Regions from separate parts of the Faecalibacterium sp. I3-3-33 genome, predicted to be linked through region 2. Evidence: predicted binding sites of a transcription regulator. Region 2 holds the regulator's gene; each other region holds the start of a gene.
What was found. Region 2 encodes HrcA, which represses chaperone genes, less so after heat shock. Its sites were predicted from a motif close to TGTTAGCACTCNNNNNNNNNGAGTGCTAACA; they were not measured.
Positions count from the first base shown of each region.

Region 1 (10,055 bases), 220 kb from region 2:
CGTCCGCAGCGCCTATCTGGGCGGGTAAACGGAAAAATAGTTTGATTTGCAGTTCCGAAACGCCTATGGGCGTTTCGGAACTGCTTTTTCCTGCTATCACTTTACTTTCGTAAAAAATTGTGCCATAATGGGTGCAGTATTCCGGCTTTGCAAAAGCCACGCCCCGGCTCGGGAAAGCGGGGCGCAAACCACATAGAATGAGGGGTAAACGTTATGAGCAAGATCATCATCCCGGCAAACTACAAACCCGCGCTGAACCTGTACGACACCCAGCGCGCCATCGGCACGGTGAAGCGGCTGTTCGCCGATACCCTGTGCGCCACGCTGAACCTGTACCGCGTGTCTGCACCGCTGTTTCTGGAGGCTTCCACCGGCCTGAATGACGACCTGAACGGCGTGGAGCGCAAGGTGACCTTTGACATCAAGGACAGCGGCATCGAGGCACAGGTGGTGCAGTCGCTGGCAAAGTGGAAGCGGCAGGCCCTGAAGGACTACGATTTCCATGTGGGCAAGGGCTTGTACTGCGATATGAACGCTATCCGCCGGGACGAGGAGCTGGACAACCTCCACTCCATCTATGTGGATCAGTGGGACTGGGAAAAGGTCATCACGGTGGAGGACCGCAACGAGACCTACCTGAAAAACGTGGTGCGCTGCATCGTGTCTGCGGTGTGCGCCACCGAGATGAACCTGCACGCCATGTTCCCCCAGCTGCAGGATCTGCCCCTGCACACCCCCAACGTGACCTTTGTCACCACGCAGGAACTGGAGGATAAGTACCCCGATCTGACCCCGAAGGAGCGGGAGAACGCCTTTGTCAAAGAGAACGGCACCACCTTCCTGATGAAGATCGGTGCACCCCTGCGCAGCGGCAAGCCCCACGACGGCCGTGCCCCGGACTATGACGACTGGGATCTGAACGGCGACCTGCTGTTCTGGAACGACCCGCTGCAGTGCAGCTACGAGCTGAGCAGCATGGGCATCCGCGTCAGCCCGGAGAGCATGGACAAGCAGCTGACCATGGCGGGCTGCGATGACCGCCGCACCCTGCCCTTCCACAAGGCAGTGCTGGCTGGCGAGCTGCCCTATACCATCGGCGGCGGCATCGGCCAGAGCCGCCTGTGTATGCTGCTGCTGGGCAGCGTCCACATTGGCGAGGTACAGGCCAGCGTGTGGGACAAGGCCACCCGCGAAGCCTGCGCTAAGGCTGGAATCCCGCTGCTGTAAGCGGAACGATTTCGACGGAAAAATATTTTTGATTTGAAATACAGCCAAGCCTGCGGGCTTGGCTGTATTTTGTTTTCACGGGAAGACTTTTGCTCAGGGGGAGAATTTGATTTCCATACAGGTTGAAAAGCATGGTTTTGCGTCTATTCTGCAAACTTTTTGTGAACCCTATTGACAAAGTGGGTGGACAGGAGTATATTTTTAGCAGTCGAGCAGATAGAGTGCTAAAAACAAAACAAACTGCTCCGCAGGAGGTGCGCAAGACCATGAAGAAGAACATCTATACAATTCAATCACGGCTCTGCCGCCGCTGGGCGCGGAGCTATTAGCACAGAACTTATCCGTCCGCTAAAATAAACCTTCCGGTATGAATGGAGGCTTGACTTTATGAATACCAATCAATATACCCAAAAGACCCTTGAGGCATTGCAGGCAGCCCAGCAGCTGGCTGTGGAGTACCAGCACAACGCGCTGGAACCCGCCCATCTGCTGCACGCACTGGCTGCGCAGGAAAACGGCCTGATTCCCCAGCTGCTGCAAAAGCTGAACGTTGACCCCGGCAGTTTTGCCGCCGCTGTGGCCGAAAAGCTTTCCGCACTGCCCCGGGTGTCCGGCTCCGGCCGCGACCCCGATAAGGTCTATATCTCGCAGGCCACCGATAAGGTGCTCAGCGCCGCCGCCCGCGAAGCTAAGGCCATGAAGGACGACTTCATCAGCGTGGAGCATCTGTTCCTTGGTCTGCTGGATGAGCAGGACCAGACCACCAGTGAGCTGTTCCGCGCCTTCAACCTGAAAAAGGATGCCTTCCTGCAGCAGCTTACCGCCGTGCGCGGCAATCAGCGGGTGACCACCGATAACCCGGAGGATACCTACAATGCCCTGCAGAAGTACGGTCAGGATCTGGTGGAGCTTGCCCGCAAGCAGAAGCTGGACCCCGTTATCGGCCGCGATCAGGAGATCCGCAATGTGATCCGTATCCTGTCCCGTAAGACCAAAAACAACCCCTGCCTGATCGGTGAGCCCGGCGTTGGTAAGACCGCCATCGCCGAGGGTCTGGCGCAGCGGATCGTGCGCGGCGATGTGCCCGAAAACCTGAAGGATCGCACCGTGTTCAGCCTGGACATGGGCGCTCTGGTGGCCGGTGCAAAGTACCGCGGCGAGTTCGAGGAGCGCTTGAAGAGCGTACTGAACGAGGTGAAGAAGAGCGAGGGCAAGATCATCCTCTTCATTGATGAGCTGCACACCATTGTGGGTGCCGGTAAGACCGACGGCGCCATGGACGCAGGCAACCTGCTCAAGCCCATGCTGGCCCGGGGCGAGCTGCACTGCATCGGCGCGACCACGCTGGACGAGTACCGCCAGTATATCGAAAAAGACCCCGCGCTGGAGCGCCGGTTCCAGCCGGTGCAGGTGGATGAGCCTACCGTGGAGGATACCATCTCCATCCTGCGCGGCCTGAAGGAGCGCTACGAGGTGTTCCACGGCGTAAAGATCAACGACAGTGCGCTGATCGCCGCCGCCACCCTTTCCGACCGCTATATCACCGACCGCTTTCTGCCGGATAAGGCCATCGACCTTGTGGATGAAGCCTGCGCTATGATCAAGACTGAGATGGACAGTATGCCCAGCGAGATGGACGATCTGGCACACCGCATCACCCAGCTGCAGATCGAGCAGGTGAGCCTGAAAAAGGAGACCGACGCCCTGAGCCAGAGCCGCTTGAAGGATCTGGAAAAGGAGCTTGCCGAATTGCAGGATAAGTTCCGCAGCATGAAGGCAAAGTGGGAGAACGAGAAGAACGCCATTGGCAAGGTGCAGAGCCTGCGTGAGCAGATCGAGCAGACCAATGCCGCCATCGAAAAAGCCCAGCGCGAGTACGACCTGAACAAGGCCGCTGAGCTGAAATACGGCAAGCTGCCCCAGCTGCAGAAGCAGCTGGCCGAGGAGGAAAAGGTTGCTGCCGCTAAGAAGGAGGACAGCCTGCTGCGTGACCGCGTGACCGATGAGGAGATCGCCCGCATCGTGGCACGCTGGACCGGCATCCCGGTAGAGAAGCTGGTGGAGGGTGAACGCGAGAAGCTGCTGCATCTGGACGATGTGCTGCACCAGCGGGTCATCGGGCAGGACGAGGCCGTGACCAAGGTAAGCGAAGCCATTCTGCGCAGCCGCGCCGGTATCGCCAACCCCAACCGCCCCATCGGCAGCTTCCTGTTCCTTGGCCCCACCGGCGTCGGCAAGACTGAGCTTGCCAAGGCGCTGGCACAGGCTCTGTTTGACGACGAGCGCAACATGGTGCGTATCGATATGACCGAGTATATGGAGAAGTTCAGCGTCAGCCGTCTGATCGGCGCGCCTCCGGGATATGTCGGTTATGAAGAGGGCGGTCAGCTGACCGAGGCTGTGCGCCGCAAGCCTTACAGCGTGGTGCTGTTCGATGAGGTGGAAAAAGCCCACCCCGATGTGTTCAACATCCTGTTGCAGGTGCTGGACGATGGCCGCATCACGGATAGTCAGGGCCGCACCGTGGACTTCAAGAACACGGTCATTATCCTGACCTCCAACCTTGGCAGCGATATCATCCTGAACGATCTGGAGCAGCGCCGTGCGCAGGGCTCCAACGAGTTGAGCGAGGATGCAAAGCACCAGATCGATCTGCTGCTCAAGAGCAAGTTCCGTCCCGAATTCCTGAACCGTCTGGACGAGATCGTCTACTACAAGAGCCTGACCAAGGATGAGATGCGCAAGATCGTGGATCTGCAATTGCAGGATCTGCGTAACCGCATGGAGGAGGGCAAGCACCTCAAGCTGGAGGTCACCACCGCCGCCAAGGACTTCATCATCGATTCTGCCTACGACAGCGTTTATGGTGCACGTCCCATCAAGCGCTTCATCCAGAGCCGCGTGGAGACCCTGATCGCCAAGGCCATCATCAAGGGCAATTATGCCGAGGGCAACACCCTGACGGTGGATTATGACGGCAGCGCACTGGTTCTGCGCTAAAATTTACCGGTTTTGTACATGGAGTACGGGCCAAAAGCTTGCACCCGTGTGCAGAATATGTTATTATAAAAAGTAACATTGATGTGCTTTTCATCGCGGAAATGGCAACGATGGAAAGCACATTTTTGTATGTAAGAAAAATATAGGCAAAACCCTCTCAGGCGCGCTGCCGGAGAGGGTACAATTTAAAACAGAAAGTTGAGTGTGATTTCCCTTTTTATGGACGATGGCAGTAGTATGACGCTCTGGGTAGCGCTGGTAGTATTGGTGGCATTCTCCGCCTTTTTCTCCGCATCCGAGACCGCATTTTCTTCCCTGAATCAGATCCGCCTGAAAAGCCGCGCCGAGGACGGCGATACCTCTGCCGCCCGTGTGCTGGCAATGGCTGAAAAATACGATAAGCTGCTTTCCACCATCCTTATCGGCAACAATATCGTGAACATTGCAGCAGCTTCCATCGGCACCATCATTTTCACCAAGATGCTGGGTGCAGAGCGGGGCGCTACGGTGTCCACCATGGTGCTGACCGTGGTGGTGCTGATCTTTGGCGAGGTGACCCCCAAGAGCCTTGCCAAAGAGATGCCGGAAACGGTAGCCACCGCAGTTGCACCGGCGCTCAGCCTGCTGATGCTGGTATTTACCCCGCTGACGTGGCTGTTTACCCAGTGGAAGCGCTTTCTGGGACGCTTTGTCCACAGCACCGAGGAGGACACCATCACCGAGGGCGAGTTGATGACCATGGTCAGCGAGGCCGAGAACGACGGCGAGCTGACCGACCGGGAAAGCGAACTGATCCGCAGCGCCATCGAGTTTGATGACGTGGAGGTGGAAGAGATCCTGACCCCCCGCGTGGATGTGATCGCGGTGGAGGACGATCTGCCGCTGGAAGAGGTGGCACAGACCTTTGCCGAGTCCGGCTACTCCCGTCTGCCGGTGTACCACGACACCATTGATAACATCATCGGCGTGGTACATGAAAAGGACTTCTACATGGCACGCCTGAAAAAGGAGGTCAAGCTGGAGGATCTGGTCAAGCCCACCCTCTACACCACCGGCTCCACCCAGATCTCCCAGCTGCTGCGCACCCTGCGCGAGCAGCACCACCACATGGCTGTGGTGGTGGACGAGTACGGCGGCACCGAGGGCATCATCACGCTGGAGGACATTCTGGAGGAGCTGGTAGGCGAGATCTGGGATGAACACGACGAGGTGACCGAGGACTTCCGCAAGCAGTCAGACGGCAGCTGGATCGTGCTGGGCAGCGCCGGTGTGGACGACCTGTACGAGCGGCTGGGTCTGCCGGAGGACGAGGAGATCGACTCCAACACGGTAAACGGTCTGGTGCAGGAAAAGACCTGCCGCCTGCCCAAGGTGGGCGACCGCTTCACGCTGGGCAGCTACGACGGCGTGGTGACCCGCACCGCCAAGCGCCGCGTGACCGAGGTGCGTCTGACCCCCGCAGAAAAGCCCGAGCCCAAAAAGGACGAAGAGGAAAAAGGCCACTTTGGCCGGATAACCTCTAAATAAAATATCAATCGGCTGCTGCACATAAAACGTGCGGCAGCCGGTTTTGTTGAAGGCCTGCCGAGGGATGTTCTCTTTTGACACCAAAAGAGAACCAGAAAAGTGCCAGCGATTTCGACGCGCTGGAGCCACGAAAAAGGGGCTGCTCGCCCCTTTTAACCCCAAAGAGGAGGGCTGCACCGGAAAAAACTGAAGATTCACGCCTGTTCGGCGTGAAGATCTTTTAACCGTTTTTTTCGGCTCCGCCAATTTAAAACCCTCTCAGGCGCTCCCGCGCCAGCTCTCCCAAAGGGAGAGCCAAGCCGTTACGTTCGTTGCTAAAGTGTTAGGAATAACGAGAAAGCTTCAGGGCGTGCTAGCTCCCCCTCGGGGGAGCTGTCGCGCAGCGACTGAGGGGCTATAAATGGAGAAGCGAAAAAAGCGTTAAAGCGATAGCGCCGACTGGCGCAGCGCTAGCTTTTTTGTGCTTCGACTTCTTCTTTAGGATTGTCAAGGGCGAGCAGCCCTTGACGACGGGTTGCGGCTCCCAGCATCCGCTTCGTGCCTTGGGCGGCACTCGCGTCTTGCTGGCCGCTGCCCCAACAACTGCTCCCTGTTTCCGCCGCTGGCGGCGGTCGCAGTTGTTGCATTGTGGGGTGGGTGGAGTCCAGAGGTAGGGAGGGGGGAGTCGGAACACCCCTCCCTGCCTCTGGCCCAGCGGAGCGTCTTTGCACGCTAAAGACAGTTAGAAACTTCCCCGCGCAGCGGAGCGCATTTAAAATCGTCTAATTTGCCTATAAAAATCCCCCCGGCGAGCAGCGCCGGGGGGATTTTTTCAGGATTTACTTAGGCTGGCGGCCGATATAGGCCAGAATGCCGCCGTCGGCGTAGAGGATCTGGCCGTTCACGAAGTCGGATGCGTGGCTGGCAAGGAACACGCAGGGGCCAACCATGTCCTCCGGGTCACCCCAGCGGCCTGCGGGGGTCTTGGCAACGATGAACTGGTCAAAGGGGTGACGGCTGCCGTCCGGCTGGATCTCGCGCAGGGGCGCAGTCTGGGCGGTGGCAATGTAGCCGGGGCCCATGCCGTTGCACTGGATGTTGTACTCGCCGTACTCAGAGGCGATATTCTTGGTCAGCATCTTTAGCGCACCCTTGGCGGCGGCGTAGGCAGAAACGGTCTCGCGGCCCAGCTCGCTCATCATGGAGCAGATGTTGATGATCTTGCCCTCGCGCTTTTCCATCATGTCGGGCAGCACGGCCTTGGAGCAGTTGAAAGCGCCGCCCACATGGACGTCGATCACCCGCATAAAGTCGGCGTGGCTCATCTCGATCATGGGCACGCGCTTCATCAGACCGGCGTTGTTTACCAGAATGTCCACAGAGCCGACCTCGGCCTTGATCTTTGCCACCATGGCGTTTACGGCGTCCTCGTCGGAAACGTCTGCCACATAGCCGTGGGCGTCGATGCCGGCAGCCTTGTAGGCGGCCATGCCCTTTTCTAAGCTGGCCTCAGAGGAGCAGTTGAAGCAGATGACGGCGCCGCACTTGGCCATGCCCTCTGCAATGGAAAAACCGATGCCGTGGGCACCGCCGGTGATCAGGGCTACCTTGCCCTGCAGGTTGAATGCAGACAGATCCATGATGTTCTCCTTTTTTCACAGTATCCAAGTTAATTTTTTAGCAAAACGCCCCGTACCGGCAACCCGGTACGGGGCGTTTGATTGGTGCTTTTTAGCGCAGGTCAGTGGTAGCGATGTTGTCCATGTCGTCAAACTCCATGTTCTCGCCGCCCATTGCCCAGATAAACGTATAGTTCGAGGTGCCTACGCCGCTGTGAATGCTCCAGGAGGGGCTGATGACAGCATCCTCGTTGTGCATCACGATGTGGCGGGTCTGGGTAGGCTCGCCGCACATATGGAACACCACCTGCCCCTCGGGCAGTTCAAAGTAAGTATAGATCTCCATGCGCCGCTCGTGGGTGTGGCTGGGCATCGTGTTCCAGTTGGAACCCGGTGCAAGCTCGGTCATACCCATGCTCAGCTGGCAGGTCTTCAGCACATCCGGGTGGATGAACTGGTTGATGGTGCGCTTGTTGCAGGTATCCACGCTGCCCAGCGGGCGGTGGTTTGCATCAGCCATCTTGATCAGACGGGTCTGGTAAGCGCAGTGTGCCGGAGCAGAGACCATGTAGAACTTGGCGGGATGCTCCGGGTCGGCGGAAGCAAAGGTGACTTCCTTGGTGCCCTGCGTAATGTACAGGCAGTCTTTATAGCCCAGCTCGTACTTTACGCCGTCGGCCACCACGATACCGGTGGAATCCTTGCCGATGTTGAACATGCCGATCTCGCGGCGCTCCAGGAAGTAGTGGGTGCCAAAGTTGGCCCAGATGTCGATGCCCTTGTCGATAGACACGGTCTCGTGCACCGGCATACAGCCCAGTGTGACCATGCGGTCCACATGGCTGTAAACGGCCACCACTTCATCTGCCTTGTACAGGCCGGTGATCAGCATCTCGTCCCGCATTTCCTCGGTGGTATAGCGCTTGAAATCCTTCTGGTTGCAGGAATAACGGATATCCATAGCGGACTCCCTCCTGCGCTTAGCGCTGGATACGGCCGGAACCGTCGCCGCCGGCCAGCTTCTCGACCTCGGACACGGTCATCATGTTGTAGTCGCCCTCGATGGAGTGCTTCAGAGCGGAAGCTGCAACTGCGAACTCGACAGCCTCCTGAGTGCTCTTGCCGGTCAGCAGGCTGTAGATCAGGCCGCCGCCGAAGGAGTCGCCGCCGCCAACGCGGTCGATGATGTGCAGGTCGTACTTCTTGGAGAAGCAGTACTCGTTAGAAGCAACATCGTACAGCATAGCGCTCCAGCCGTTGTCGAATGCGCTGTGGCTTTCACGCAGGGTGATAGCCACCTTCTCGAAGTGGAACTTGTCAGCCAGCTGCTTGGCAACGCTCTTGTAGCCCTCAGCGTTCAGCTTGCCGCCGTAGATATCGGTAGCCTCGGCCTCGATGCCGAACACGTCCTTTGCGTCCTCCTCGTTGGAGATGCACACGTCAACGTACTGGCACAGATCGGTCATGGCAGCGCGGGCCTGCTCACGGGTCCACAGCTTGCCGCGGTAGTTCAGGTCGCAGCTGATCTTCACGCCGTGAGCCTTAGCAGCCTTGCAGGCCTCGCGGCAGATCTCGACAACGTTCTCGCCCAGAGCCGGGGTGATGCCGGTGAAGTGGAACCAATCCACGCCCTCGAAGATCTTGTCCCAATCAAAGTCGGAAGGCTGAGCCAGCTGGATAGCGCTGTTGGCACGGTCGTAGATGCAGACGGAGCCACGCTGAGAAGCGCCCTTCTCGTTGTAGTAGATGCCCACACGGTCACCGCCGCGGGTGATCATGCTGGTATCGACGCCGTAGCGGCGCAGGCTGTTGACAGCGGCCTGACCGATGGCGTGTGCGGGGAGCTTGGTAACAAAAGCTGCGTCCAGACCGTAGTTGGCCAGAGAAACAGCAACGTTGGCCTCGCCGCCGCCGAAGGTGAACTCCAGGCTGTTAGCCTGAACGAAACGCTCGTAGTTGAAGGGCTGCAGACGGACCATCAGTTCGCCAAAAGTAACGACTCTCATTGGTTATTCTCCTTTATATCAGGTGTTTCATCATCCCGCCGCAGGGCATACCCGCTGCGGTGGGGCTTTTACGGGTAAAAGGGGACAGGCGCTTATGCCTGCACCAGATGGAAGGCAAAGCCGGCGATCTCATCTGCCATGTAGCAGGCAACAGTCTTGCCGTTCTTCACGTTCTTGCTGTCCAGATCGAACTTCACGCCGCGCTGAGACAGGTGGTAGATGGCGCGGTCCACGTTGTTGCAGCCGATGGCGATGTGGCCATTGGTGCCGCGGCCGGGCTTCTTCATGATCTCGAACTCCTTGTTGCCGACAAAGATGCTGGAGTTGCCGGGAGCGACCTTCATGTTCAGCATAGCGCCGATCAGGTTAGCCACCTTCATGGCCTCTTCCTCGTTGTCGGTGTTGATGCCAACGTGCAGCAGCTTCAGACCCAGCATGGTGTCAACAGCTTCCTTGCTCTGTGCGGTGATCTTTGCCCAGTCGCCGGCCTTGATCACATCGCTCTTGCACATCCAGGTGCCGCCCACGGCAAAGATCTGGTCATAGCCCAGATAATCGTTGACGTTCTTGGCGTTGACACCGCCGGTGCACATCCAGCGAGCGCCCTTCAGGGCAGCGCCGATGTTCTTCAGCATGCCAACACCGCCGTTTGCCTCAGCGGGGAAGAACTTCAGAGCCTCGCAGCCCATGTTCATAG
Region 1 covers NZ_CP094469.1:2,608,669-2,618,723, reverse strand. The annotation lists gene MTP39_RS12310 (ABC transporter ATP-binding protein) at 1-28, shown strand, start outside; gene asnA (aspartate--ammonia ligase) at 214-1,227, shown strand; gene clpB (ATP-dependent chaperone ClpB) at 1,615-4,227, shown strand; gene MTP39_RS12295 (HlyC/CorC family transporter) at 4,447-5,754, shown strand; gene MTP39_RS12290 (gluconate 5-dehydrogenase) at 6,573-7,373, opposite strand; gene kduI (5-dehydro-4-deoxy-D-glucuronate isomerase) at 7,465-8,313, opposite strand; gene MTP39_RS12280 (sugar kinase) at 8,333-9,358, opposite strand; gene eda (bifunctional 4-hydroxy-2-oxoglutarate aldolase/2-dehydro-3-deoxy-phosphogluconate aldolase) at 9,451-10,055, opposite strand, start outside.
Region 1: a site for HrcA is predicted at 1,427-1,457, ahead of clpB (ATP-dependent chaperone ClpB). Genes of this name have one in related genera too.

Region 2 (10,055 bases):
CCTTGAAGTCGGCATCCACAACGCCGTCATCGTTGGGCTTTTCATTGGCTGCACCTGCGTCAGCACCGGGCTGTGCACCGGCGGCCTGCTGTGCGGCAGCGGCTGCCTGATACATCTTCTCGAACACCTGGCTCAGGGCTTCCTGCTTTGCCTTGATGTCGTCCACGTTGCCGGACTGGACAGCGGTCTTGAGGTCAGCAAGCTTTGCCTCGGCATCGCTCTTCACGTCTGCGGGCAGCTTGTCGCCGTTCTCCTTCAGCATCTTCTCGGTCTGGAACACCATTTGGTCGGCACCGTTGCGGATATCGACCTCTTCACGCTTCTTCTTATCGTCGGCAGCAAACTGCTCAGCTTCCTTCACAGCCTTGTCGATGTCCTCCTTGGACATATTGGTAGAAGCGGTGATGGTGATGTTCTGCTCCTTGCCGGTGCCCAGATCCTTAGCGCTGACCTTCACGATGCCGTTGGCATCGATATCGAAGGTAACTTCGATCTGAGGCACGCCACGGGGAGCCGGAGCAATGCCGTCCAGATGGAACACACCCAGACTCTTGTTGTCGCGGGCAAACTCACGCTCGCCCTGCAGCACATTGACCTCAACAGAGGGCTGGTTGTCGGCTGCGGTGGAGAACACCTGACTCTTGTGGGTGGGGATGGTGGTGTTGCGGTCGATGATCTTGGTGCACACGCCGCCCAGAGTCTCAATGCCGAGGCTCAGCGGGGTGACATCCAGCAGCAGCAGACCCTTCTTCTCGCCGTTCAGAACGCCGCCCTGAATAGCAGCACCGACAGCCACGCACTCATCGGGGTTGATGCCCTTGAAGGGCTCGCAGTTCAGTTCCTTCTTCACGGCGTCGTAGACAGCGGGGATACGGGTGGAACCGCCGACCATCAGCACCTTCTTCAGGTCGGAAGCGCGCAGACCTGCATCCTGCAGAGCCTTGCGCACGGGGGTCATGGTACGATCGACCAGATCAGCGGTCAACTCGTTGAACTTTGCGCGGGTCAGGGTCATATCCAAGTGCTTGGGGCCGGTAGCATCGGCGGTGATGAAGGGCAGGTTGATCTGGCTGCTCATTGCGCTGGACAGCTCGATCTTAGCCTTCTCGGCAGCTTCCTTCAAACGCTGTGCAGCCATCTTGTCCTTGCGCAGGTCGATGCCGTTCTCGGTCTGGAAGGCGTCTGCCATCCAGTCGATGATGCGCTGGTCGAAGTCATCGCCGCCCAGATGGGTATCACCGTTGGTGGCCAGAACCTCGGTAACGCCGTCGCCCATCTCGATGATGGACACATCGAAGGTGCCGCCGCCCAGATCGTAGACCATGATCTTCTGGTCGTCCTCTTTATCCACACCGTAAGCCAGAGCAGCTGCGGTGGGCTCGTTGATGATACGGCGGACGTTCAGGCCGGCGATGGTGCCTGCGTCCTTGGTTGCCTGACGCTGGCTGTCGTTGAAGTAGGCAGGCACAGTGATGACAGCCTCGGTGACGGTCTCGCCCAGATAAGCCTCGGCGTCAGCCTTCAGCTTCTGCAGGATCATAGCGCTGACCTGCTGGGGAGTGTACTCCTTGCCGTTCAGGGTCACCTTGTGGTCGGTGCCCATCTGACGCTTGATGGAAGAAACGGTGTTGTCGGGGTTGGTGATAGCCTGACGCTTTGCAACCTGACCTACCAGACGGTCGCCGGTCTTGGTGAAGCCGACAACGGACGGGGTGGTACGGGCGCCCTCAGAGTTGGCGATAACAACAGGCTCGCCGCCCTCCATAACAGCTACGCAGCTGTTGGTAGTACCAAGGTCGATACCAATAATCTTACTCATAATGAAATCTCCTCTCGAAAGAACAAATCTTGTTTATATGATGCTTATGATGATGTCAAGCGGATGTTATTGCAAACTCCCTTGCGGGAGGTTCGGCTTGTTTATTCGGCCACCACAACGGTTGCATGGCGGATGATCTTGTCCCCCAGCTTGTAACCCTTCTGGAAAACGGTGACCACCGTGCCGCTCTCCTGCCCGTCCGGGGCGGGGATCTGCTGCACAGCATTCATAAAGTTGGGGTCAAAGGGCTTGCCCAGCACCTCGATCTCCTCCACATGGAGGGCTTCCAGTGCCTTTGCCGCCTTATCCAGCGTCATGACCACGCCCTTTTTGTAGTTCTCGTCAGTGGTGGGGGCGTTGGCAGCCATATTCAGCGTATCCAGAATGGGGATGATCTTTTCCACTGCATGGGAAACACCGTCGCCAAACTTCTGGTCGGCCTCGCGGGTGGAGCGCTTGCGGTAGTTGTCGTACTCGGCAGCCATGCGCAACAGCTGATCCTTGGCCTGTGCGGCGTTCTTTTCCGCTGCATCCAGCTTTGCCTTAACGGCTTCCATCTCCCGGGCCTTCTTGTTGAACCAGCCGCCGTCCTTCTTCTTGTCCTCTTCGGTGGCAGCTTCGGCAGCAGCCTGTTCGGGCGCTGCGGCAGCGGTCTTTTCCTCGGGGGCAGTCTCCGGCTGCTCGGTCTCGGGCACCGTGTTCTTTGCTTCTTCGCTCATTCCAGATCCTCCTTATAGATCACAGTCCGCCGCGGTACGGCAGCCTGCGGGGTGTCTTTTCGTTTACCGCTCATGCCCTCGCCCAGCTGGTCTGCAAACTCGTGCAGCAGGGGCATCAGCTTCTGGAAGGGCATCCGGGTGGGGCCGATCAGGGCAATGGAGCCCCACAGCCCGCCGCCTACCAGATACCGGTCGCTCACGATGCACAGCCCGGGGATCTGCGGTTCCAGATCCTCGCCCAGCAGCACGCTTTCGCTGCGGTTTTCCGGGGGTGCGATCAGGCTTGCGGCCTGTTCCTCGTCGTTCAGCAGGGTAAGGATATCACCCACCCGGCCGTCCAGCTGCGGCCAGTCCAGCAGGTACTGCTCGCCGCCCAGAAATACATGGGGCTTTACGCTGTCCTGCAAAATTGCGGCTGCGGCGCTGACCACCGGCACAAGTTCCGGTGCGATCTGGCTGCACAGCTCGCTGAGCATCCGGGTGGAAAGATCCACCGGTGCCACAAAGGTAAGGTTGCGGTTGAGCAGCGCCGCAAGGGCGGCTGCATTTTCCCGGGAAAGCCCGGTGCGTACCCGCGCCACCCGGGTGCGGACGTAACCGGCGGTGGTCACAGCCAGCACAGCGGCTGCGCTGCGGCCCACCTGCACCACCTCGTAATGGGCGATGCACAGATCCTCGGCGCAGGGGGTGCTGACGGCGGCGGTGCAGCCGCTGATGGCGGCCAGCGCCTTGGCAGCGCCCTGTGCCAGCTTTTCCGGCTCGTGGTCAAGGCTGGCGAACACCGCATCCACCCGGGCGCGGGTCACGCGGTCCAGCGGCTGATCATCGGTCAGCAGGTTGTCCAGATAATACCGGTAGCCCTTGGCGCTGGGCACGCGCCCCGCGCTGGTGTGGGGCTGCTCCAGCAGACCCAGCTTTGTCAGCGCCGCCATCTCGTTGCGCAGCGTTGCGCTGGACACTGCCATGTCAAAGTAGTTTGCCAGCACGCTGCTGCCCACCGGCTCGCCCTCAAGGCCATACAGCGCCACGATCGCCTGCAAGACCCGTTGCTTGCGTGCATCCATCGTCATAGCGCCTGCCTCCTTTTTGTATTGCTTTTGTTTGTTTAGCACTCCTTGTTCCTGAGTGCTAAGACCATTATAATCGTTTTTGCCTTGCTGTCAAGCCCTTTGCAAAAATGTTTATAAAGATTCATAATTCTGTCATAAAGGGGGTGTGAACTCCCTCAGTCAAAGCCTGCGGCTTTGCCAGCTCCCTCGGGGAGGGAGCCTTTGGCGCGCCCGCAAACTTTGCACTTTAGCCGGAAACTGTACCGCTATGCCAAAGGCCCCATCCCAGAGGGGGCTGGCATCGCGCAGCGATGACTGGGGGAGTTTTATTATAATATGTACTACTTTTCTCCCCTTTTTCAGCGATTCGCGCAGTTTCAACCCCCTTTCGCGCAGAATTTCTTTTGTTTTTGCCTAGTTTATGGTATATTTATGGTAACGACACCCCGTATAAACCCCACACGAAAGGAGCGAAACGTTATGAAAGCCAAACGCATCCTGAGCATCCTGCTGACCGGCAGTATGCTGCTGTCCCTGCTGCCGGTGTCTGCACTGGCAGCTGCCCCGGTGTTCGATGCACCCGCCCAAATCACGGCCAAAAAGGCTGCACCCCTTGTACAGGAGGCAGACGCCTCCCGCAGCACCGAGGAGGAAGCCTCCACCCGCAGCAGCCGTGATCTGGACGCGGAGAACGGCACCGCAGAAAGCATTACCATCCAGCTGAACGCCGAAGGCAAGCCCGCAGACAGCGGCGACGATGGCAATTGGTACTACAGTGCTGACTCCGGTTGCCAGCTGGACACTGGCGTTTTTGCCCTGCAGCCCTCCTCGGAGCCCGAGGCAGAAAGCGCATTGAAGGCACGCCTTTTCCGCATTGGAGATAAAGCCGAGCTAGTCCGCGGCACCGTCGGCTGTGAAACCAACAATTATGGCACCATCTCCGGCGGCATCTTCCAAGGGAAGGTGGCTAACTTCCGAACCATCTCCGGCGGCACCTTCCAAGGGGATGTGAACAACTACCAAACCATCTCCGACGGTACCTTCCAAGGGAAGGTGGACAACGACGGCGTCATCTCCGGCGGCACCTTCCAAGGGGAGGTGTACAACGACAGCACCATCTCCGGCGGTACCTTCCAAAGTGAGTTGTACAACTTCCGCGGCACCATCTCCGGCGGTACTTTCCAAGGGAATGTGACCAACTCCAGCGGCACCATCTCCGGCGGCACCTTTAAGGAAGCTGTCGAGGTAAACGCCGCCTCCGGCACTGAGGCCAAGATCGAGGGCGGGACCTTTAAAAAGAGCATGACGCTCAAGAATAGTGATGGCGCCCCCATCATCATCAGCGACGGCCTGTTTGACGGTGAGGTTGTAGCCAAAGGATGTTACGCCCCGCTTTCCATCACCGGCGGCCTGTTTACCCAAGCTGTGGATGTAAGCGACACCGACCCGTCCAAGCTTTCCATCACCGGCGACTATTTTGTAAACGAGCCTACCATGCCGGAAAGCAGCGGCATTGCCTTTACCTCTGTGAGCGATCAGAGTTACAGAACCTTCCAAGTGCCTGTAAACGGAGGCTGGTCTGAAAACGGTTACAACGAACTTTATGTGCCCAGCGGATCGTCTGCGCAGCCCAACACCATTACCGTAAAGACCAATACCAAACTACTCTATTACCTTGCAGACGGTGAACGCTTCCCCGTCCTTGACAGCGACAGTGACAGCTACATTTACCAGATCCCTGTGCAGAACTTTGAAAAGATCGTGCTGGTGACCGAGGAGCCTTCGGCACCCCCAACGGACGACCCCGGCGAGCTTGACCCGGCGTTCTCCTCCGGTGCAGCCGCACTTGGCGTGGTACTGGGCACTGCGGGTCTGGGTTATATCACCTATGCCCATGTCTCTTCCCTGTACCTGTACTACGCGCTGCCGGGCGGCTTTATCCCCTCCACCCGTCAGGAGCTGGCAAACGTCCTGTGGACGACTGCCGGCAAGCCCGACCCTGTAAGCACCGCCCTGTATACCGATATCCCCGCTGACGCCATCGAGCAGCAGAAAGCCGCCCGCTGGTGCGTGGAGCAGGGTCTGCTCTCCGACCACGGCGCGACCTTCGGCCCGGACACCACGGTGACCAATGCACGCATCATCCGCGCATGGAACAGCCTGAAAAAGGTGCCTGTGCCCATCACAAACTAATCATCCTCACATTCATCCTTTCATGTACACCGCCGCCCGGCTTGCTTCCACAGGCCGGGCGGCGGTGTTTTTGCGGGTGAAACTCCCTCAGTCAAAACCTGACGGTTTTGCCAGCTCCCTCTGAGAGGGAGCCTTTGGCATGGCGGAAAAGTTTGCGGCTCAAGTGCAAAGCTTGCGGGAGAGAACGCTCCCCCGGGGGGAGCTGTCGCGCAGCGACTGAGGGGCTTCAAATCGGCGGAGCCGGAAAAAACGGTTAAAAGATCTTCACGCCGAACAGGCGTGAATCTTCAGTTTTTTCCGGTGTAGCCCACTTCTTTGGGGTTAAAAGGGGCGAGTAGCCCCTTTTTCGTGGCTCCAGCGCGTCGAAATCGCTGGCACTTTTCTGGTTCTCTTTTGGTGTCAAAAGAGAACATCCACGGCAGCATCCTCCATTCCCCGCCGGGCGGCGGTGTTTTCACTCCTCCATCTGCTTTGCCAGAAAGGCCGCTGCCACTGCCACCGCCTTGCACTGGGCGTCCTCCGGGCAGGCGGTGCGATCCTCGGTCAGCAGACCCACCGCGCCGGTCACGTCCCCGCCCGCCAGTACCGGCGCGGCGCATAGCAGCACCCGGGGTGCGCCCTCGCAGGGCAGCAGGGTCTTTTCCGGGTTGCCTGGGCTTTGGTAGGGCTTGCGGGCTTCCATCAGCTTTTCCAGCGGCTGGCTGATGCTGCGGTCTGCCAGCTCCCGCCGCCCGCTGCCGCTGACCGCCAGAATGCGGTCCCTGTCGCACACAAAGGCGGTCAGCGCAAACTGGCGGCTGAGCACCTCTGCCAGCTGGGCGGCAAGGGTGTTCACCTCACCCATGGGCGAGTACTTTTTAAAGATCACTTCCCCGTCGCCGGTGGTAAAGATCTCCAGCGGGTCGCCCCGCCGGATGCGCTGGGTGCGGCGGATCTCCTTGGGGATCACCACCCTGCCAAGCTCGTCAATGCGGCGCACGATACCGGTTGCTTTCATTTATAGTGCCCTCCTTGTGGTTTCCTTTGTATGTAGTATCTGTCAGCGACGGCAAATTATACCGGCAGCGGATTTTTTGCTTTGCCCGTTGCATTGCGTTCCGGGCGGGGTTCTGCTACAATAAATAGGAATAAACCCAAAGAAAGCAGGTGTCCGCATGGCACACATCCTTATTCTGGGCGGCGGTGCCGCCGGACTGGCCGCTGCGCTGGCGGCTGCACAGGCCGCGCCCACTGTCCGCGTCACGGTGCTGGAGCGCAACCCCAAGGTGGGCAAAAAGCTGCTGGCTACCGGCAACGGCCGCTGCAATCTGGACAACACCGCCATTGCGCCGGAAAAATACTTCACCGCCGACCCCGCCGCGCTGCGGCCTTTGCTGGCGGCGGTGGATGCCGCCGCACCGCTGGCATGGTTTGAGCAGCTGGGGCTGTACACCCGCACCGATGAAGCCGGGCGGGTGTACCCCTATTCCAATCAGGCGGCAGACGTGCTGGCGCTGCTGGAACTGCATTTGCAGCGGCATAACGTACAGTTGCGCACCGGCTGCACGGTAAGCACCCTGCGCCAGAGCAAGGGCGGCTACGCCGTGCAGTTTACGAACGCCGAGGGCGGCACCGAAAATCTGCGGGCAGATGCCGTTATCTGCGCCATGGGCGGCGCTGCCGGGCCGCAGTTCGGCACGGACGGCTTCGGCACCCGCTTTGCCGCCGACTGCGGCGGGCAGCTGCGCCCGCTCTACCCCTGCCTGACCGCCCTGCAATGCGCAAAGCCGAACAAGAGCCTTGCAGGCATCCGCGCCAAGGCCGCTGCCCGTCTGCTGGACGGCGACCGGGTATTGGCTGAAGAAATGGGCGAAGTGCAGTTTACCGACTACGGGCTTTCCGGCATCTGCATCATGCAGCTGTCCGGCCTGCTTGCCCCCGGGCGCAGCCCGAAGCACCCGGCGGTGGAACTTGATCTCTTCCCCGCTGTGCCGGAGACAGAGCTTGCCGCCCTGTTTGCAGCGCGTGCACCGCTGCTTGCCGAGGACACGGCGGCGGCGTTCTGGCTGGGGCTTTTGCACGGCAAGCTTGGCCGCGCCCTCTGGGCTGCCGCCGCCCTGCCGGATACCGCCCCCCACGCCCTGCCCGCAGGCAGCTGGCAGAAGCTTGCCCACACCGCCAAGCACTGGCGGTTCGAGGGGCTTACCCCCTGCGGCTGGCGGCAGGCGCAGACCACCGGCGGCGGGCTTGCCCTGACCGAGGTGGAACCGACCTTCCAGTTCAAGGGCTGTCCGGGGCTGTACTTCGTGGGTGAAACGCTGGACTGCGCCGGAAGCTGCGGCGGCTTCAACCTGCACTGGGCGTTCGGCAGCGGCCTTGCCGCCGGGCGGGACGCCGCAAAGCACCTTTGCAGCTGAAAACGGTAATAAAAAAGGGACGAGGGAAAGCCCGCGGGCTTTCCCTCGTCCCTTTTATTCTCTAAATCAGACAGCCTTATTCTCGCCCTTGGAAAGCAGCTTTGCACGCTCCAGCGCGGGGCGCAGTGCCAGATACAGCACCACGGCGCAGGCAGTGGAAGCCACACTGTTCACAAAGGTGACGCCGCCGGCGATCTTGGTCAGCGCCTGTGCCACGGTGTACTCCTGTCCAAAGATGTACACGTTGCGGAAGTAGCCAAGGAAGGGGTCGGTGAACACGTTCAGCAACAGGCCGGAACCCGCAGAGACGATCACCTTGACCAGATACCCGGCGCTGTGACGATCCTGATCCCGCAGCTTGAACACCTTATGTGCCACGGCACCGCAGGTGATGCCGATGATGAACTTGAGCACGAAGGTGGTAATGGCGTAGCCCGGGTCACCGGCAAGGATATCCGCCAGCGCCAGACCGATGGCACCCGCCAGACCGCCGGATACACCGTCCAGCAGCAGCGCCGTCAGGGCAGTAAAGGTGTTGCCCAGATGGAACGAAGAACCGCCGTAGAACGGGATGCGGAAGAACAGGTAGGCCACTAAGCTCAGCGCAGCCATCACGCCGGTAAGCGCCAGCTCGTGCACCGTAAAGCGGCGCTTGTACAGCACACTGAAAAACAGGATCAGGATAACGACGACTGCCAGCAGCAGCCACATTGCAGTAGTAGACATGATACTTTCCCTCCAATCACGCCGATAACCCCACAAAACTACTTGACATTTGGGTGTTCGGCGGGTATGCTCCTATTATACGCAGAACTGACCCTATGAAAATACCCAGAACATAGTTTTTTTATGGGGTCAGTTTGACGCAATACCCAGATGGGAGGGACATTCTATGGTACATCTGACCACGGCACTGGACCCGGCTTCGGCGGTGCCGCTGTACGAGCAGCTCTACCGCAGCCTTGCCGCCGAGATGCGGGCAGGCACTCTGACGGCGGGCACCCGGATGCCCGGCAAGCGGCGACTGGCGGCAGAGCTGTCAGTATCGGTGAACACGGTGGACACCGCCTACCAGATGCTGGCGGCAGAGGGCTACCTGACCGCCCGGGAGCGCAGCGGCTTCACCGTGCAGGAGTATCTTGCCCTGCCGCAGGGGGTGCAGCCGCCCGCCGCGCCCTCTGCGCCGGTGGCAGCGCACCCCGCCGACACCGCCCCGCCGGTGCAGTTTGATCTATCCACCCGGGGCGTGGACCCGGGGCTGTTCCCCTTCCGCACATGGGCGCGGCTGCAAAAGGAGCTGCTCTACTCCGCACCGGAACTGCTCACCCCCGGGGATGCCCGGGGCGATGCCGCCCTGCGGCAGGCGCTGGCCGGGTATCTGGCCGAGTACCGGGGCGTGCAGTGCGACCCGGAACAGCTGGTGGTGGGTGCAGGGCTGGAATATCTTCTGGGGCTGCTTGCCCCGCTGCTGCCCGGTCCCGCCGCCGTGGAGACCCCCGGCTACCCCCGCGCCCGGCAGGTGCTGGAAAACAACGGCGTACCCTGCCGCTGCCTGCCGGTGGACGCGGACGGGCTGTCGCTGACGGCCCTTTCTGCCAGCGATGCGGCAGTGTGCTATGTCACCCCCAGCCACCAGTTCCCCACCGGGGTCACCATGCCCGCCGGACGCCGGGCCGAGCTGCTGCACTGGGCGGCCCGCGCCCCGGGGCGGCGGTACATCATAGAGGACGACTACGACTCGGAGTTCCGCTTCGACACCCGCCCGCTGCCCAGTTTGCAGGGCATGGCGGGCGCAGACGGCCCGGTGGTGTACCTGTCCACCTGCTCCCGCAGCCTTGCCCCGGGCATCCGCATCGCCTATATGGTGCTGCCCCGGCAG
Region 2 covers NZ_CP094469.1:2,829,911-2,839,965, forward strand. The annotation lists gene dnaK (molecular chaperone DnaK) at 1-1,819, opposite strand, end outside; gene MTP39_RS13260 (nucleotide exchange factor GrpE) at 1,921-2,538, opposite strand; gene hrcA (heat-inducible transcriptional repressor HrcA) at 2,535-3,608, opposite strand; gene MTP39_RS13270 (hypothetical protein) at 4,068-5,780, shown strand; gene MTP39_RS13275 (stage V sporulation T C-terminal domain-containing protein) at 6,235-6,777, opposite strand; gene MTP39_RS13280 (aminoacetone oxidase family FAD-binding enzyme) at 6,935-8,176, shown strand; gene MTP39_RS13285 (ECF transporter S component) at 8,243-8,902, opposite strand; gene pdxR (MocR-like pyridoxine biosynthesis transcription factor PdxR) at 9,069-10,055, shown strand, end outside.

Region 3 (10,055 bases), 1.3 Mb from region 2:
CGGCGGTGGTGTGGTATGCGGTGGGGTTGCCGTCGATGAAGGACAGCATTTCACGGACTTCGGATGCGATCATAGAAATAAACCTCCTTGGGTGTATCTGAAAAGAGCCGGTCAGTGCTGACCGGCCCTTTTTAAGCATATTCAGGTTACTTTTTAGCAGCAGTCTGCTCGCGCTTTGCAAGGGCGGGCAGAATGAATCCCAGCACAGTCAGCACCACGGGGGTGATGACGTTCAGTGCAAAGGTGAAGGGGTCCTTATCATACATACCCAGCACGCAGCACACGGCGGTAACGGCAAAGCACCAGCCGCCGAAGAACTTAGCCACGGCCTGATTCTTGACAAAGCGGTACTCGGCAGGGATGGTGTCGTAGGCATTGCGCAGGGCGATGTAGGCGGCAAACACCCACAGGTAGCGCATGGGCATACACACAGAGTTCAGCTTGGTCAGCTGACGCAGAACGGCAGCAGCACCGGGCACAAAGGACTGTGCCAGAATGATGGAGCCGGACAGCACAGCCACCATCTTGATGCCGTTGCTGTGCACACCGTGGGCGTTGACCTTGTGCAGAGCCTTCGGGATGAACTGCTTGGTGTGCTCGTTATCCAGCAGCATACGCAGCGGTGCGTCGATGCTCAAAATCAGCACGGCGAGCTGGCTGATGACGTTGCACAGGGCGTAGATGATCATGAACAGATCGCCCACATGGTAGTACTGACCCAGCTTCTGGAAAGCCCAGTAGGAACTGTTGGCGACATAGGCGTTGAAGCTCTCTGCGCTGGCGTTGATGACGGCGGGGTCGAACATACGGCTCATGGCCAGCGTGCCCAGAATGGCGCAGGTGACCACCATGACGGCCAGCGCGATCATGCCGCGGGGGAAGCCCTTGCTGGGGTTCTCGACCTTATTGACGTAGGGAGAGATCTTCTCGCAGCCGCCCACAGCGAACACCAGAATGGACAGAGACGTGAAGTAGGTGACGTTAAAGTTGGGGATGAGGCTGCTGAAGCTCAGGTTGGCGTGGACGTACTCTGCCGTGGGGTTGATGGCCGGGGCAGCGAACATCATCAGGATGTACAGCAGGGACATGACGAAGGTGCAGGTGCCTGCGGCGGTGAGCAGCTTTTTCAGGGGGTTCAGACCCAGACTTGCAATGTAGCAGCCCAGCAGCAGGATGCAGAAGGTGGCAAGCTGGATATAGCGGGTGGGGAAGGAATCGTAGGTCTCCGCGTTGCGGAAAACGGCCCAGCTCAGCGCTTTCAAAAAGCCGCTGCCCTTGCTGGCAATGTAGGTGATGTGGCAGGCCCAGTAGGTCCAACCGGCGTAGTAGGCCAGCTTGGCGTTGGTGGTCTGGTGCAGCCAGGAGCTGACGCCGCCGCCCTCGTTTTTAAAGGCAGAGCCCAGCTCACCCACCATCAAGGCATAGGGGATGAAGTACAGAACAAACATGAAGATCCAGCTGAAGATGACCTGTGGACCGTTAAAGTACACAAAGCCGTTGGTAATGTTGCCGAAGCCCCAGACCGTAGAAAAGGCCATGAAGGCAAGGGTAAGCCACGAGATCTTTGTGGCTTTTTCTTTGTTAGACATGCGGACAATTCCTCTCTTTCTTTTCCACACAGGGCGGAAGTTCCTGTAAGAAGGCCGATGTTCCGCATACATTTCGCAATTTTACCAAAAATACAGCAGTACTCGACCAGTCACTTTGATAGTATATCATAATTGCAGATTGTAGACAATCTGCAATTTCCATAAAATGATTGGTCAAAATTTAGACGGTCAGCCAAATCCCCCTTATTTTGCCGTGCCGTCTGCTGCCTGTCCAGCGCTGTTCGCGCTGCGCATCCGCTCCATAGGCTCCATGTAGTGGGCGTAGACGGCGCGGCAGGCAACCTCGGTGTCGCCGCTTGCCAGCGCCTCGTACAGCTTGGTGTGGATGCCGTTCTGCCGCTGTGCCAGCGTCTCGTGGTTAGAGCCACTGCTCACCCCAACAAGCAGGTTGCCGTAGTTCAGATCGTCCCAGAATTTCAGCAGTCTGGGCAGCCCCGCCCGCTGCACGATGACCGCATGGAAGCGGTTATCGTTCTCCACGATCTGAGAAAGATTCCCCGGCCGGACATTGCGCATCTCTTCTAAGATGCCGCGCAGGGTGCGCAGATCCTCTTCCGTAAATTTGCAGTCAAAATAGCGCAGCGCCGTCATTTCCAGATTTGCCCGCAGCAGATAGATCTCGTAGGCATCCTCCGGCTTTACCCGGCGCACCGAGCAGCCCACGTTGCGCGAATACTCGACCATACCCTCCTGTTCCAGCTGCCGCAGCGCCTCCCGGATGGGTGCCCGGCTGGAGCCGAACTCCTCAGCCAGTTTCTGCTCGGCCAGCTTTACGCCCGGCTGTAATTCCCCGGTAAGGATCTTGCTTCTGATGGCGGAGGTGATACTTTCCCGTAAAGTCTGAAAGGCAAATTCGCCCATGACTTTTATCCCCCTTTTTCCTTCTATACGTTCTTTTTTGTCGCACGCAGTCCGCAGCCGCTGCCAGTGCAGCCGCAGGCCTGTAATGCGTGTGCCTTATAAGGATACCACGAAACGGTGGAAAAATAAAGTTTTCTGGCAAAAACAGGTACTTTCTCCCCTCTCCGTTATCGAAGGCCTGTACACAAAAAATGCCCCCGGAGGGCTTGTTGCTCTCCGGGGGCATCCTATGTATGTTATGCCTTAGCGTACACGGTCGGCATTTACTCGATCTCGATCAGGTTCGGGTTCTCAGGCAAAGCCTTCGTCTGCTGAGGAGCGGGCAGCTGGATGTGCAGGACGCCATCCTCGAACTTTGCGTGGATGTCCTCCTTCTTCACTTCGCCCACATAGAAGCTGCGGGCGCAGCTGCCGGAGAAGGTCTCGCGCCGTACATAGCGGCCCTTGTTGTCCTTTTCATCGTTAGAGTGGCTGCGCACGGCCTGAATGGTCAGGTAGCCGTCGTTCAGATCCATCTGAACGTCCTCTTTCTTGCAGCCCGGCAGATCAACGTCCACTTCGTAGCCGTTGTCCGTCTGCTTGACATCGGTCTTCATCATGTTTGCACCGCGCTTACCAAAGGTGTCGCGGGCTTCGCGGTTCATCGCACGCTCCAGTGCACCCTCGTTCCAGAACGGATCAAAGAGATCATCGAACAGGTTCTCATGAAAAACAGTCGGCATAAACATAAAACATACCTCCAATCCCGGCGTTCGGGTCGGGTATAAATTACATTTTGCAGCTCCTCGCAAGGGGCTTTTCGGAGAGCCTTGCGGCTCTCCTTTTTCCCTTCCTCCTGAGCACGCCACTGTTATAGCACGATTTTTTAGCACTGTCAAGTGCAGAGTGCTAAAATTCATAAAAGAATAATACTTTTGTCACAGTTTCTGCGGTTTTATCAAAAATACGGCGCAGCAGCGCGTTTATTATATTGCAAGCGGAACAAGTGCTCCTTGGATATACCCCGCAAAATACGCAACACCTGTGCTTACAGCAATGCAGACGCCCCACAAGACCCATGCGGCAAGCTTTTTGCCGGTCAGCCTGTAAATGGCGTTCCAATACTCCATATTGCACCATACAAGCGCCGCCGAGAACAAGACCGAGAACCACTGCGCACGGAAGGACAGCTCCATGCTGATAAGCAGGTAGTTCGTCAGTGTATAAAACAGGCTTCTGCCCACGATCTCCGGCACAACTGAATGCTTTTGCTGCATATCGGTCACCCGTTCTTCCGTTCAAACCCCAGATAGCGCGTGCCCTGAAAGCTCAGCCTTCCGGTGTCGCCCTCTACAAGCATTCCATAGTCCGACCCACCTACTTCAAGTTCCATGCGGTCACCGCTTTCTACCTGAAAGGTGGCATAATAGGTAGTGAACGTATGCGACATCGTATTGTCCGTATGATGGCGGGAAACGTTCATCCGCTTGGCCACCACAGTAGCCGGGACGGTAAGGCGCGGGGACGCATTATTTTTGCTCCATGTGCGCAGATTGCCCACTATGGTAAACAGGATCATGCCCAGCACCACCAGAAACACCAGCGGGAACAGGATGCTGAAAAGCGCGTCAAATCCAGTATAAAACATATCACCCCTCCAAAATTTCTTCCAGCAGCTGCTTTACGTCCTCCAAAAAAGCGTCCTCGCCAAGGGTGTTCATTTTAAAGAACACCGCCTGACTGCCGCCCGCTGCAATGACCGACAGCCGGATGGGCTCGTCCCCGTTCTGGAACAGGGTCAGCGTCAGGCTGAGGCGGTTGCCGCCCACCATGCTGTACCGCTCAAACACCCGCACGCTGCACCGGGCGCTGCCCTCCTTGAAATCGCTGCCGGCTTCCAGCTCTGCCGACCAGCTGCTGTCCGGGATGGCGTGTTCCAGCTTGCGGAGCAGGGTATCGAAGTTCTGGTTGCGGATGGTCTTTTCAAAAATAGCCATAGCTGTCTCCTTTTGTAAAATGCAGTCCCTTTATCCTGAATACGAATGAAAACAGGCAACTATTGCAGCGCCCGCCCTTATTTTACCACTTTTTTCTACCGCCGGGAAGGTCTGCCGCACATAGACTTCTATTTGAGGGCAGCTTTTTTCTTCCTGTAAACGAGTAAACCCGGAAGGTCTGGGGACCTTCCGGGTTTACTCTATATAATTATTTTTTGCGCAGCTTGGGTGCAGTTGCGGTGTAGCTCATGTCCAACACCAGACGGAGCTTATCCTCCGGGGCGCTGCCGTCCAGCGCGGCGGTGATCCAGTTTTCCTTGTTCATGTGGTAGGCCGGGTAAAAGCCCGGCTCTGCCCGCAGGGACCCGATGAGGATGGGGTCGCATTTCAGGTTCACGATATCCACCGGCTGCTGCCCGGGCAGCCCCAGTTTGCTTCTGGGCACGGTAGTGACCAGCGCAAACCACTTGCGGTTTGCCGCGTGACGGAACACCGCCGACTCCGGGGTGTCCATCCATGGGTAGTCCGGCTCTACGCTGTAAGTATCAAAAATGAGCTGTTCCAGTCCCTTGCGGTCCGTGGGCTCGCCCCCTTTACGGCTGCTGTGCCAGCAGCTGCGCCAGCACATCCTCCGGGCGGGGGGTGTGGTTTTGGTATTTTGCCCGCAGCGGGGCGGCGGCGTTATCCATAATGTAGGGCACGCCCACCACATCCAGCATGGTCTCGTCGTTGTAGTTGTCGCCAAAGGCCATGACCTGTGCGGGGTCGATGCCAAGGGTGCGGCACACGCACTGCACCCCGATGCCCTTGTTGGCAAAGGTGGTGTCGATCCAGAACGGCCCCGCCACGGCGCAGTTGGCCTGTTTCCACCGGGGCACAAAACGCTCCACATAGTTCTCCACGCCCTCGTGCAGGTACACCGACACCTTGGTGATGTCCTCCGGCACCTCGGCGGGGCTGTGGATGATCTGGTAGTGGTTGCCCACGAACTGCACCCGCTGCAGCATGCCAAGACCGCGCTCCATCAGGTAGGCGGTGTTCTGGCCGGAGAGCATCACCTCGCCCTGTCCCTCGCTGCGGGTCCACATATCGTTGGCGATCTCCTCTGCCAGCGCCCGCGGCATGGGATTTTTGGCGATGCACTGTTCTTCCTGAAAAATCGTGCCGCCGTTTTCACAAATAAACACGCAGCAGTCTGCCACCGGTGCAAAGAGTTTGCGCAGGCTGGTATACTGCCGCCCGGAGGCCGGGCAGAACCAGATCCCCCGCTGATGCAGCGCCCGGATCTGGTCGAAGATCTCGCCCTCCAGTTCTTTTTTGCCGTATTGCAACAGCGTACCGTCAATATCGCTGCAAACCAGTCTGATGTCCATGGCTGTTGTTCCTTTCCGTTTTTTTCTTATTTTACCACGGTTTTCCGCTGCGGAAAAGCCCCGGGCACGGCTTTTGCTTCCCTTCCCTGTGCCGCTCAGCGCTTGGGCTGGTAGTGCATACTGGATACATTATAAATCGTGACAAAGGCCTTGGGGTCCTCGCGGTTGATGAAGTTCATCAGCTTCTGATACTCGTTTTTGTCCACGATGGTAATGATCTCGTTGTGCTTTTCAAAGTTGTATGCACCGATGGCCTCGTACATGGTAGCACCGCTGTGCAGGTCGTTGATGATGAACTGCCGCAGCACCTCCTCCTTCTCGGTAATGATGCACACCCGGCGCTTGATGCTGTTATCGAAGATGAAGTGGTCCAGCACCATGCCGTTAAAATATGTACCGAGGATACTCAGCACCACAGTCTTTTTATCGTAGACAAGGGCAGCAGAGAGTGCCACACACATTCCCGAAAGAGACATGGCCTTGCCCAGCTCCATGTGCAGGTACTTGTTCATGATCTTTGCCACGATATCCAGCCCGCCGGAGGATGCGTTGCGGTTGAACAGGATGCTCAGACCTACGCTGACCACCAGAATGTAGCACAGCACATCCAACTCCTGACTGCCGGTCATGGAGCCAAAATCCGGGAACAGCCGCTCGAAAAGCCTCAGAAACACCGGCAGCATCACGCTGGTATACACGGTTTTTGCGCCAAACTCCCTGCCGCAGGTGAAAAAACCGATGATGAGCAGCACGATATTCAGCACCATGGTAATGGCCGAAAGCGGCAGCGGCACAAAATTAGAAAGCACGATGCCAAGGCCGGAAATACTGCTGACGGATGTGTGGCTGGGCACCAGAAAAAAATAGACCGCCGCCGCAATAATGGCAACGGCCCCGGTCAGGATGGCCGCCTCCTTGGCAATTGCGGGGTAGTTCAGCTTCTTGTTTGTCATTGTTGCTCCTCCAAGCTTTTGTTTTCAGCTTTCAGTATACCATGCTTTGCGCTTGCAGGAAAGCACCGGGCGCAAAATAAGCAAGGCCGCCGCACAAAACACTGTGCAGCGGCCTTGCCACCTTATTAAAACTCTTCTTCCGGGTCGCCGCGCTCCGGCATGGTGCGCATCTCCCGCACCAGCATGGCACGCAGATGATACTTGCGCTGCTCCCGCTCGGTCTCCGAGCTGGTGCGCAGCTCCACCGTGCCGTCAGGGCGGCTTTCGCCCGTGTACAACGGAATGCTCACCACAGCCTGTGTGCCTTTTTCGGGCGCAGGCTCCAGCTGTAAACTCCAGTCCATCCGGCGGCAGCACTCCCGGCAGAGCAGCAGTCCCAGCTGCGCCCCGCCCAGAAAGCTGCGGCGGTTTTCCAGCGCTGCCTGTACATCCTCACCGGGCAGACCGCAGCCATCGTCGGTGACGGTCAGCTGCCAGTCGCTCTCGGTGCGGCGCAGCGCGATACAGACGCTGCCGCCCTCCCGGCTGGCGTGCAATGCATTGGAGAGCAGATGCAGGCACAGCAGCTCCGCATCTCTGCGGTCTGCCATTACGCAGCAGGTGGTGCACCCGCCGTAGTCCAGCCGGATATCCACCCCAAGCTGTGCCCGGATCATATCAGACTGTGCCGCCACCTGCTGCAAAAGCTCGCACAGATCAATGGGGTACAGCTGCGGTTTTGCTTCCTCGTGCAGAAATTCCAGCAGGGTGATTGCCTCGCTGAGGGTGCGGTCCAGCTGCAAGGCGGCGGTGTTGATATCTGCCACCGCCTGCCGGGTAGACGCGTCTGCACCGGTGCGGTCAAAATGCTGCTCCAGATATTCACAGTTGCGCCCGATCAGCGCCAGCGAACGGAAGCAGACCTCCTCGACCCGCTTCTGCTGCTCTGCGGTGATAGACCGCATTTCTGTCCTTTGCTGCTCCATTGCTCTGCCTCCCCGGGCGATGCCATTTTTTCAACGGAACACCACAGTGTTCCAACTGCCGCAGCCGTGCGCAAGCCTTACGGGGACTTTTGCCGCAGCACAACATCCCTGACCGCGTAGATCAGCTTGCCGGTGGTGGGCTTACCGCTGCCCAGCCTTGTATCAGCTTTAAACGCCAGCCACGCAGGGGTCGGCTTTTCCTCCAGCTGATCCACCATCCGGCGGATGCCGCTTTCCACGGCAGCGACCGATGTATCAAACTGCTCGCTCACAGCCTGCAAGATCTCCTTGCGGATCGCCAGCTTCTGGCTGGTGCTGCATGCGATGCTGACCGCGCCGGAAAGGTATCCGGCGTTGACATCCCCCTGCGGGATGCCCCACGCTGCATACAATTGACTGCACCGCTGCTCCAGCTGCCGGTTCTGCCGCTCGGGCATCCGGTAAAGCTGCCACAGCAGCCTTTTCAGCTCGGTGCCCTCTACGCAGTAGCACCCCTCGCGGAGCTTTTGCAACGCCGTGCCGCTGCTGCGGCCATGGCTCTGTACGAGCAGCGTCGGCCGCTCCTTCAACTGGTACAGCTGCCGGATAAATTGCTCTGCGGACAAGTCCGTCAGCTCGCTGCAAAGCACCACGGCATCGTAACGGACACCCTGCCGCAGCTGTGCCAGCAGCTTTTCGCCGCTGCAAAAGCAGGTGCATACGATGGCGGTTCCCTGCTCCTGCAAATAACGCTTCTGGACACGCAGCTCCCTCAGGTCATAGCTTGCAAGGGCGACTTGCAGTTGGGCTGTTCGCTCACTGTTCACGCCATGCGCCGCCTTTCTCGCCTACCAGCCCGGCAGCTGTCAGGTCTGTGACCGCATCCCGCCAGAGCTCCGGCTGAACTCCATTTTCACACAAGTAGCGCAGGAGCCGGTAACAGAACTCCGGCGCTGCCGCAACATGCTGACTGACGATCTGCTGTCGGCTGCCGATCTGGCACAGGGTCAGCCGACAACCTTGTGTGCCCTCTACCTCCATGGCATACACCAGCGTATACGCCTGCTGCAAACCATCAATGGCAGAATACTGCCGGATCATGGGTGAAAATGTACGTTCCATTTCAGTTCCTCCTTACTACAAGGACCAATTTTTTTCTGCCTTGTTTATATGAAGTATATTTTATAAGGTAGGAGAAACCGTTACAATCCTAAAGAAGTGTCTGAACAGAGCATTTTTGGGCGTTTTGCCTCTGGCATGCTCTACGCGCCGCTGTCAGCTTTAGAATAGCACGTTCCGTCTGCAAATTCAACCGGTATCTTTTCCCACTTTTCCTTTTTGCCCCGTCCTTCCCGGCAAGACCGCTGCCCGGACGCAAAAGTGCCGCAGCTTCAGCATTCCTACGGAATAATTTCACGGTTTTTTCACATTTTTTTGCTAAACTTAATAGGATATTGTCTGCAAACATTTCCGAATTTCAAACCACAGGCAGCAGCGCCCGGCGGCGCAGTACCGGAAAGGCACATTTATGCTCAAGCTCAAACAGATCAACAAAGAATATAAGACCGGCGAGCTGGTGCAGCACGCACTGAACAACGTCAGTCTGAACCTGCGGGACAACGAATTCGTGGCCATTCTGGGCCCCAGCGGCTCCGGCAAGACCACCCTGCTGAACATCATCGGCGGTCTGGACCGCTACGACAGCGGTGATCTTGTCATCAACGGCATCTCCACCAAAAAATATACCGACCGCGACTGGGACTCCTACCGGAACCACACCATCGGTTTCGTGTTCCAGAGCTATAACCTGATCCCCCACCAGACTGTGCTGGGCAATGTGGAGCTGGCGCTGACCATCTCGGGCGTTTCCAAAGCCGAGCGCCGCCGCCGTGCCGCCGCTGCGCTGGAGCAGGTGGGGCTGGGCAACCAGCTGCACAAGCACCCCGGCGAGATGTCCGGCGGGCAGATGCAGCGCGTAGCCATTGCCCGCGCACTGGTGAACAACCCCGATATCCTGCTGGCAGACGAGCCCACCGGCGCACTGGACAGCGAGACCAGCATTCAGGTCATGGAGCTGCTCAAGGAAGTAGCGCGGGACCGGCTGGTGGTCATGGTCACCCACAACCCGGAGTTGGCCGAACGCTACGCCACCCGCATCGTAAAGCTGAAGGACGGTGTGATCCGCTCCGACACCATGCCCTACGAGCCCGAGGACGAGGCAGCCGCCGCCCCCGTGCACCGGAACATGGGGCACTCCTCCATGTCCCTGCTCACCTCCCTCTCCCTCAGCTTCAACAATCTGCTCACCAAAAAGGCGCGTACCCTGCTCACCGCCTTT
Region 3 covers NZ_CP094469.1:1,100,761-1,110,815, reverse strand. The annotation lists gene MTP39_RS05425 (M18 family aminopeptidase) at 1-73, opposite strand, end outside; gene MTP39_RS05420 (APC family permease) at 147-1,589, opposite strand; gene MTP39_RS05415 (GntR family transcriptional regulator) at 1,794-2,471, opposite strand; gene MTP39_RS05410 (Hsp20/alpha crystallin family protein) at 2,735-3,199, opposite strand; gene MTP39_RS05405 (hypothetical protein) at 3,437-3,727, opposite strand; gene MTP39_RS05400 (DUF2500 domain-containing protein) at 3,733-4,098, opposite strand; gene MTP39_RS05395 (DUF6054 family protein) at 4,100-4,447, opposite strand; gene MTP39_RS05390 (MmcQ/YjbR family DNA-binding protein) at 4,656-5,075, opposite strand; gene MTP39_RS05385 (HAD hydrolase family protein) at 5,041-5,820, opposite strand; gene MTP39_RS05380 (YitT family protein) at 5,916-6,773, opposite strand; gene MTP39_RS05375 (sensor histidine kinase) at 6,899-7,717, opposite strand; gene MTP39_RS05370 (sporulation initiation factor Spo0A C-terminal domain-containing protein) at 7,816-8,544, opposite strand; gene MTP39_RS05365 (hypothetical protein) at 8,534-8,839, opposite strand; gene MTP39_RS05360 (ATP-binding cassette domain-containing protein) at 9,246-10,055, shown strand, end outside.
Region 3: a site for HrcA is predicted at 3,335-3,365, ahead of MTP39_RS05410 (Hsp20/alpha crystallin family protein). Genes of this name have one in related genera too.